Regions from separate parts of the Halopseudomonas pelagia genome, predicted to be linked through region 2. Evidence: predicted binding sites of a transcription regulator. Region 2 holds the regulator's gene; each other region holds the start of a gene.
The links. Region 2 encodes sigma-54, which starts transcription at its own class of promoters, with help from an activator protein. Its sites were predicted from a motif close to ANTGGCATNNANNTTGCTNT; they were not measured.
Positions count from the first base shown of each region.

Region 1: the regulator sigma-54 is predicted to act here: its motif matches at 1,584-1,603, upstream of flhA (flagellar biosynthesis protein FlhA).
Region 3: the regulator sigma-54 is predicted to act here: its motif matches at 1,688-1,707, upstream of flgA (flagellar basal body P-ring formation chaperone FlgA).

Region 1 is NZ_CP033116.1:3,493,322-3,496,416, reverse strand. It holds gene EAO82_RS16085 (EAL domain-containing protein) at 1-1,417, opposite strand, end outside; gene flhA (flagellar biosynthesis protein FlhA) at 1,659-3,095, shown strand, end outside.
Region 2 is NZ_CP033116.1:1,193,826-1,196,920, forward strand. It holds gene ptsN (PTS IIA-like nitrogen regulatory protein PtsN) at 1-405, opposite strand, end outside; gene hpf (ribosome hibernation-promoting factor, HPF/YfiA family) at 423-731, opposite strand; gene EAO82_RS05645 (RNA polymerase factor sigma-54) at 825-2,324, opposite strand; gene lptB (LPS export ABC transporter ATP-binding protein) at 2,407-3,095, opposite strand, start outside.
Region 3 is NZ_CP033116.1:1,710,734-1,713,828, reverse strand. It holds gene EAO82_RS08150 (CheR family methyltransferase) at 1-670, opposite strand, end outside; gene EAO82_RS08145 (chemotaxis protein CheV) at 731-1,660, opposite strand; gene flgA (flagellar basal body P-ring formation chaperone FlgA) at 1,778-2,488, shown strand; gene EAO82_RS08135 (hypothetical protein) at 2,520-2,684, shown strand; gene flgM (flagellar biosynthesis anti-sigma factor FlgM) at 2,695-3,006, shown strand; gene EAO82_RS08125 (flagella synthesis protein FlgN) at 3,057-3,095, shown strand, end outside.

The DNA of each region.
Region 1 (3,095 bases), 2.3 Mb from region 2:
GCGATATATTCTGGCCTTCCCAGTCAATTCGCAGCTCACCGACAAAGGCCATGATCTTGTCCAGTTTGGCCTGCAGATGGGCGTCGCTATGCTCGCCCGGAATCCAGATCGCCAATTCGTCGGCAGGCATTCGATACAACCGCCGACTGGCGCCATTGGGTTGCAACTTTAGATAACGTTGCAAGGCCTGAGCGAGCAACTTGATCACGTGATCGCCGCATTGGTGGCCGTAAAAGTCGTTTAGCTCCTTGAAGTCATCAATATTCAGCAGAACCAGGCTGGCGGCCCGGGTAGCGCTCAGGTCGACCAGCAGGCGTTCGCGATTAGGCAAGCCCGTCAACGGGTCGGTATACAAGGTGCGCAACTGCCGCAGAGTACTGCCCACCATGTACAGAATCAGCGCCGAGAGGAGTAACAACACGCTGCCGATCAGCGCGACGATGCGCAGGTTGCTGTCGCGCATGGGGGTCAGCACCGCATCGATTTCTTTTTGCGGCACGCCGATGCCGAACACCATGCCAGCCTGGGTGTAGGCGAAGAACAGGGCGTAGTCCTCTTCATCGACTGTCAACTTCATCTGCTGCATCGCGCTGGCGGATTGTTGCCTGCTTGAGTCCGGGCCTTGTTCTGGCAGCAGCGTTTGCAACTTGCCGCTGGTAATCGATTCAATCAAGCGCTGGGCCAATTGCACGTTCTCTGCCAGTGCCAGGCTCGACAAGTTGCGGTTTTCTTTATCAAGGAGAAAAGAGAAGGTGCCGGGGGTGACATTGACGCGGCTGACCAAGCCAACGACTTCGTCAGTACCCCAGTCAGTCACGGCGATTCCCAATGGTTGACCATCGTCGGCATGCATCAGCGTGCTCAGACTGATGACGGCGTTGTCGGTGTCGTTCTTGTAATAGGCCGAAGTCCAGTGGTAACTGCGAACCAGCGAGCCGTCCTCAGACAGGTCTCTGACAATGGTTTTATACCAGTCGCGGGTATGAAAATCCGTGCCGGCCGACTCTGTGCGTATTTCGCTGGCATCCCGGTAGGCGCGCATGCCAAAGGCAGTCTGACCGATAGCTCCTGGCGCATAAAGAATGGCACTGCCGTAAGCGTCTGGGAAATCAGCGAGTGTCTGTTTCAGGCTTAACCGCAGCTGAACTGCGGAAAATCTGCCGGGGCTGGGATACAGGCGATGATACAGCTCGCCGAGGCGGGCAAGGTCCTCGGTGTTCTGTTCCATCTGATGATGGTGGGCGTTGATGCGGCCGAGGTTGGCGTAAAAGGTGTCGGTGATCTGGCGCTGGCGCAACTCCGACATGGCGCCTTGCGCAAAACCCAGATTGAGGCTGGACATCAGCCACATGCCGAGAATGAACAGGGCCACGAGAAGGCTCAGGGTCAACATGATTGAGCGTTGAATGCTCAGCATGCCTGACGCTTTGACCCTGAAAAGATACGTCCATGGCATGTGCAGCTTCCCGGTTCTGTCAAAGTGTCCGCAATACATTCAGGCTGGTTCCGCGCAAGCGCGACGGACCGCTCTGGAGCATAGCACCGAGAGTTCGCGGGAGCGTGATCTGATAAATAAATTGTTAGCTGGAACGGAATTTGCGTAGGAGGTAGGCAATCGCGATGTAGCGTCAAAAAATTGATCTGGGAAGCCTCACCGCATGGCAGTCGACCGCGCAGAAATGATGAGTAACGTTCGCAGCAATCTGTCTGGATTGCGGCATGGCGCCCTGGGTGTGCCCATTCTGCTGTTGGTGATGCTCGGCATGATGATGCTGCCGGTCCCGCCTTTTCTGCTGGATGTACTCTTTACCTTCAACATCGCGTTGTCGCTGGTGGTGCTGCTGGTCTGCGCCTACGCCCTGCGGCCGCTGGATTTTGCCGTCTTTCCAACCATTCTGCTGATCGCGACCTTGCTGCGTCTGGCGCTGAACGTGGCGTCCACCCGGGTCGTGCTTCTGTACGGCCATGAGGGTGGCGACGCGGCAGGCAAGGTGATTCAGGCCTTCGGTGAAGTGGTGATTGGCGGCAACTATGTCGTCGGTCTGGTGGTGTTTGCCATTCTGATGATCATCAACTTCGTCGTGGTAACCAAGGGTGCCGGGCGTATTTCCGAGGTCAGCGCACGATTCACCCTGGACGCGATGCCCGGCAAGCAGATGGCCATCGATGCAGACTTGAACGCCGGTCTGATCGATCAGGAACAGGCCAAGTTGCGCCGTACGGAAGTTGCCCAGGAAGCCGACTTCTATGGCTCCATGGACGGCGCGAGCAAATTTGTACGCGGCGACGCCGTCGCCGGCTTGCTGATTCTGTTTATCAACATCATTGGCGGCCTTGCTATCGGTATGGCCCAGCACGGCCTCAGCTTTGGCGATGCCGGCCGCATCTATGTGCTGCTGACCATCGGTGACGGCCTAGTCGCCCAGATCCCTTCGCTGCTGCTGTCTACCGCCGCGGCGATCATGGTGACCCGGGTATCCACCTCGGAAGACATGGGCTCGCAGGTCAACCGGCAGATGTTTGCCTCGCCCAAGGCGCTGGCCATTGCGGCAGCGATCATGATCGTTATGGGTCTGATTCCCGGCATGCCGCATTTCTCTTTCCTGAGTCTCGGCGCGTTGGCCGCGGGCGCAGCCTACTTTATTGCCAATCGCCAGCGGCTCAAGCAGAACGCCGAGCAGGAAGTACAGCGCCGGGCAACGGATGTCCCGGCCGCGCCGCGTCCTGAAACCCGCGAGCTGGGCTGGGACGACGTTACCCCGGTAGATATGGTCGGCCTGGAAGTCGGTTACCGGCTGATTCCGTTGGTGGATCGCAATCAGGGCGGGCAGTTGCTGGCAAGAATCAAGGGCGTGCGCAAGAAGCTCTCGCAGGACATGGGGTTTCTGATGCCCTCGGTACATATCCGCGACAACCTCGACCTGGCGCCGAACGCCTACCGTGTGACCTTGATGGGTGTCGGCGTCGCCGAAGCAGAGGTGTACCCCGATCGTGAGCTGGCGATCAATCCAGGTCAGGTTTTTGGCGAGATCAAGGGCCTCGCCGGCAAGGATCCGGCGTTTGGTCTGGACGCCATATGGATTGAGCCGATGCAG
Region 2 (3,095 bases):
GTTGCGCAGGGCTTCGCGCAAGCTAGACTGATCCAGCTTGCCGGCAAGCATCTTGAGAATCTGCAAATGCTGCTCGGTAGCCTCAAGCGGCACCAGCAACACAAAAATCAGGTCGACGGGCTCGCCATCAAGGGCGTCATAGTCGATTTTGGATTCGAGTTGCAATAACGCGCCAACAGCCTTGTGACAGCCCTCCAGGCGGCAGTGCGGAATGGCGATACCATTGCCGAAGCCGGTGGAGCCCAGTTTTTCACGGGCGATGAGGCTTTCATAAATGCTGTCGGGATCAAGATGGCTATGCTGGGCGACCAGTTTGCCAATCAGCTCCAGAACGCGCTTTTTTGAAACCCCCTGCACACCGGCAAAGGTGCGCTCGGGGGTGAGTATGTGATCAATTTGCATAATGATGCGGAGAGTCTGCCTTAACGGTCGTTGACGCCTTGCTGGCGATTCAGGTTCTTTTCCTTGTACTTGATCAGTTGACGATCAAGCTTGTCCGTCAGTAAATCTATGGCTGCATACATATCCGTATGCTCGGCATTGGCGACTACTTCGCCCCCGGCCACGTGGAGTGTAGCTTCGGCCTTCTGGCGCAGCTTTTCAACTTCCAGGGTGACTTGTACGTTGGTTATCTTGTCGAAGTGTCGCTCGAGACGTGACATTTTCTCGTTGACGTAATCGCGCAATGCATCGGTGATGTCCAGTTGATGACCGCTAAGGTTCAGTTGCATACGACTTCTCCTGATTGGCTTGGAGTAACAGGGAACCGTGCTTGGCTCCCTATGGTGCCACCTGCTATCACTAAAATCGTTATTGCATGCTGGCTAGACCAGCCGTTTGCGTTCGCTCGAAGGGGCGATGTTGAGCGACTCGCGGTATTTGGCGATGGTTCTGCGGGCCACATCGATGCCCTGTTCTTCCAGTAAACCAGCGATCTTGCTATCGCTCAATGGTTTCTTCGGGTTTTCTGCTGCCACCAGCTTTTTGATCAGCGCGCGGATGGCGGTGGAGGAGAATTCACCGCCTTCTGCGGTGCCGACATGGCTGGAGAAAAAGTATTTTAGCTCGAAGATGCCGCGTGGGGTATGCATGTATTTCTGCGTCGTTACGCGCGAAATGGTCGACTCGTGCATGCCCACCGCCTCGGCGATATCGTGCAGCACCAGGGGTTTCATCGCTTCTTCGCCATGCTCCAGGAAGCCGCGCTGATGCTCGACGATCTGCGTGGCGACTTTCATCAGTGTTTCGTTGCGGCTTTGCAAGCTCTTGATGAACCAGCGTGCTTCCTGCAAATGATTACGCAGGTAAGTGTTGTCCTGGCTGGCATCCGCGCGGCGGACCATGGAGGCGTAATGATTGTTCACCCGCACCTTGGGTACTGACTCCTGGTTCAGCTCGACAATCCAGCGCTTGTTGTCACGGTGCACGATCACATCGGGAATCACATATTCGGGCTCGCCCGAGGCGATTTCCGAGCCAGGGCGCGGATTGAGCGTCTGTATCAGGCTGATCGCGCGGCTCAGTTGCTCTTCCTTCAGCCGGGTCCGGCGCATCAGTTGAGTAAAATCGCGGCTGCCGAGCAGTTCCAGGTGATCCTTGACGATCTTCTGCGCCTGTTCGAGCAGGGGGGTGTCCTTGGGAAGCTGGCGCAGTTGCAGATAGAGGCATTCACTGAGGTTGCGCGCGCCGACACCCAGAGGTTCGAACTGCTGAATGCGGTGCAGAACCATCTCTACTTCATCCAGCTCGACTTCCAGCTCGGGATCGAGCGAGGCAAGAATCTCCTCCAGGGACTCTTCCAGATAGCCGTCGGCGTTGATCGCATCGATCAACGACAGCGCTATCAACTGATCGGTTTCCGACAGCGGAATCAGGTTGAGCTGCCATTCCAGATGGCTTTGCAATGTCTCGCCAGAGCCGGTGCGGGCGGTAAAGTCCCACTCGTCGTCATCCTGGCTGGGTAGCGAGCTGGCTGAGGTCTGGTATACGTCATCCCATTGCGTGTCCACCGGCAGCTCACTGGGGATCTGCTCGTTCCAGTTGCCTTCTTCTTCGGCCTGACTGTGTTGCTCAATCGCGTCCATCGCCACCGGTTCCGGGATGGTGACCGCCGGCGCGTCATCCTTGTCCAAGCCATTTTCCTGGCTCGGAGAGAAATCATCATCGCCTTCATCAGCCATCTCCAGCATGGGATTGGCTTCCAACGCCTCCTGGACCTCTTGCTGGAGGTCCAGACTGGATAGCTGCAACAGTCGGATGGCTTGCTGCAGCTGCGGCGTCATCGTCAGCTGCTGCCCCATCTTGAGGGCGAGCGATGGTTTCATGTTTGAGCGTATTACCTTGTGCGCAATGTTAAATCGATAGCGTTAATCGACAGAATTTTAGCATGCATGGTCGGTTGAATATCTACAGGCGGAAGGCGTGCCCCAGATACACGTCTTTCACCGTCTGGTTGGCCAGGACGGTTTCAGCGTCGCCTTCGGCAATGATATGCCCGTCGTTGACGATATAGGCTTTGTCGCAGATATCCAGTGTTTCTCGCACATTATGATCGGTGATGAGTACACCGATGCCCTTGCTTTTCAGGTGCTGGATAATCTGTTTGATATCGTTGACCGATATCGGATCAACGCCGGCGAAAGGTTCATCCAGCAGAATGAACTTGGGTTCGGTGGCCAGAGCGCGAGCGATCTCCGCGCGGCGGCGTTCGCCACCGGACAGGCTCATACCCAGACTGTTGGCCAGGTGATGGATGTGGAATTCACGCAATAGCGACTCCAGCGCGTCCGCGCGGCCTTGCTTGTTCAGGTCTTTGCGGGTTTCCAGGATCGCCATGATGTTATCGGCGACGCTGAGCTTGCGAAAAATGGAGGCTTCCTGAGGCAGGTAGCCGATACCCTGGCGTGCCCGACCGTGCATGGGCAGCTTGGTCACATCCACGCCGTTGACCAGAATATTGCCTTCGTCAGCTTTGACCAAGCCGACAATCATGTAGAAGCACGTGGTTTTGCCTGCCCCGTTGGGCCCGAGCAGACCGACCACTTCGCCGCTGTTGATGGAGACCGATACATCCCGTACGACTTTGCGGGATTTAT
Region 3 (3,095 bases), 520 kb from region 2:
AATAGATCAACACGTTGCGGCAGAAGACGATATCGAACTTGCCTAGCATCGCGTAGCTATCAAGTAGATTCAACGCTCGGAATTCCACCCGATTGCGGATCGGCTGCTTGACCGTCCAGCGACCCGGGATCCACTGATCGAAATAACGCGCCAGCCGGTCAGCCGATAGACCGCGCGCAACCGACAGGCTGTCATACTCAGCCGACTTGGCAGCGGTAAGAATAGCCCCCGACAGATCGGTAGCCACGATCTGCGCCCCACCGCGTAACTGACCCAGGTTGGCCCGATCAAACTCGTCGATACTCATGCTCAACGAATAAGGCTCCTGCCCCGAGGAGCAGGCTGCCGACCACATACGCAGCCGTTGTCCGGGGTTCTCCTTGATAAACTCTGGAATCAGCCGATTTTTAAGCACATCAAATGGGTAGACATCGCGAAACCACAGCGTTTCATTAGTGGTCATTGCGTCAACCACCGCTTCGCGCAACCCGGCTCTGGGTTGGGTCTGAATACGCGTAACAAGCTCACCCAGGCTTTTTATCTGGTGCTGCTCCAACAACCGATTAAGGCGGCTGGCGACCAGATACTGCTTGTTGTCTCCGAGCACAATGCCACAGGCTTTTTCCAGAAATTCGCGGAAAACCTGGAAATCCTTGTTCGCTGATGTCACACAGCCCGTCCCATTCTCAGTTGAATTACAGCATATTGAATTGCAGCATCAGTCATCAGTTTATCCGCGCAACGCATGCAGTCGATCAATCACCCGCTGGGCCAGTTCATCAGGCTTGAACTTGGCCAGGAAGTCATCAGCGCCGACTTTCTTTACCATCGCCTGGTTGAATACGCCGGACAACGAGGTGTGCAGCAATATGTGCAGACCCACCAGCCGCGGATCATTTCTTACCTCGGCCGTCAGCGTATAGCCATCCATTTCCGGCATCTCGATATCCGACACCATCATCAGCAGCTCGTCCGTCACCTTGTCGCCTTGGTCGGCCATCTCGCGAAGATAATTCAGCGCTTGCTGGCCATCATTCATGGTGATCACCTCAACGCCGACTTCCTGCAGGCAGCGTGCTACCTGCTTGCGTGCGACCGAAGAATCATCAACGATCAACACCCTGCGCGCGGTTGCCTCGGAGTGAGTCTGTTCATCAATCACGCCGGCGGTGATGGTTTCCACCGTAGGCACGACCTCGGCGAGGATTTTCTCCACGTCGATGATCTCGACCATCTGTTCATCAACGCGGGTTACCGCGGTCAGATAATGGTCCCGGCCCGTGCCGCGTGGCGGTGGATGAATATCGGACCAGTTCATATTGACGATCCGCTCCACCGAGCGCACCAGGAAACCCTGCACGCGGTAGTTGTATTCGGTAATAATGACAAACGCCGTGCTCAGATCATCCAGACCCGGGCCGCCGGTCGCCTTGTTCAGATCAATGATCGGCAAGGTGCCGCCACGAATATGGGCAACGCCCCGCACTACCGGGTTAAGCCTTGGCAGCAACGTCAGTTTCGGGCACTGAAGCACTTCTTTCACCTTGAACACATTGATGCCGTAAAGCTGATTTCCGGCAAGCCGGAACAGCAAAAGCTCAAGGCGGTTCTGGCCCACCAGCTGAGTACGCTGGTTGACCGAATCCATCACGCCTGCCATGGGCAACTCCTTATCGATAGCGGGTTATGCGGCACGTATCTTGCTGCATGGTTACCGTAACTCACGTAACGGCGTTTTATTGACATACGCCAACCCTTTGTCATCAAGGTTCATTGTATGCGTTTTCTAACAGGGTGCGCGGCATTGCCGATATTTTTTTGCGCTGGCCTTTCAGCTAATCCGCTGATAGACCAGCTTATCGGCGCGACCACGACTTTTCTTGAGCAGGAAGTTGAAGCCCACTTGGATCGCAGTGCGCGGGAAGCGCGTTATGACGTTCAAGTTAACCGTCTCGACCCGCGCCTGCGCCTGCCGCTGTGCCCAGAGAATGCCCTGTCTGCCAGCCTGGAGAGTCCGGCCGAGCCGGTAGGTCGGGTTACCGTGCGCCTGAGTTGCGAGAGTGAGGTACGTTGGCGGCTATTCGTACCTGCCCAGGTCAGCCTGTTTCAAGACGTTCTCGTAGTCACCCGTCCACTTGGCCGCCACAGCCTGATCAAACCAACGGATCTGGCAATGCTTGAGCGTGATGTCGGCTTGCTCGGCAACGCTTATTTGACCGACCCTCAGCAGGTAGCTGGTATGCGTCTGCGTCGTCAGATAAATGCCGATACGGTTCTATCGCCGCAGATGCTGGAGCAGGATGAAGTCATCAAACGGGGTGACAAGGTGGTTATCAGCGCGGCCAATACCCAGGTTTCTGTACGCATGTCGGGCGAAGCAATGGAAAGCGGTAATACCGGCAGCCAAATCAACGTACGGAACATCCGCTCAGGCCGCGTGGTCCAAGCCAGAGTGATGGGGCCGGGTCAGGTTGAGGTAGCGATGTAATGCGACGAATGACATTTACTACGGATCAGGTATGATCAGCTTCTCCGGTACTTTCAAGCTTCCCGGCAAGCTTTCCGGCCGCACGCAACGCAAGCATTTTCAGCTTTGCAAAAATATGTGCGAATTCAGGTTAAATAATCCTAAAGTTCTGAAGCTGGCCGCCGTTAACGCTACTAGCAAAGCATTCAGATTCTGAGGAAAACAGAATGGTTATCGATTTCAACACCTCCAACAGCGCCAGCCGCAGCGCGCAGTCTACCGCGGCAAACAGCAAGCGCGACGCAGCTGAAGCGTCACGCCCTGCGGAGCAGACCCCTGCCGATCCAGGCGGCAGCGCTGAGAACGGGGTGAAGCTGAGTTCCCAGGCCCAACAGTTGCAAGCCATCGAAGAACGCTTGCGCGATCTGCCTGAAGTAGACAGCGAGCGCGTTGCCCAGATTCGTCAGGCCATCAGTGACGGCTCCTACCAGACCGACAGTGCGCGCATTGCAGACAAGCTTCTGGCTCTCGAGGAATAATCCGGAGTACCATCCAGAAGCTTTGCTGACACTCGAGGCGGAGAACCCGGATGGAACACTTGAATACGCTCTTTTCTACCGCAATAGTT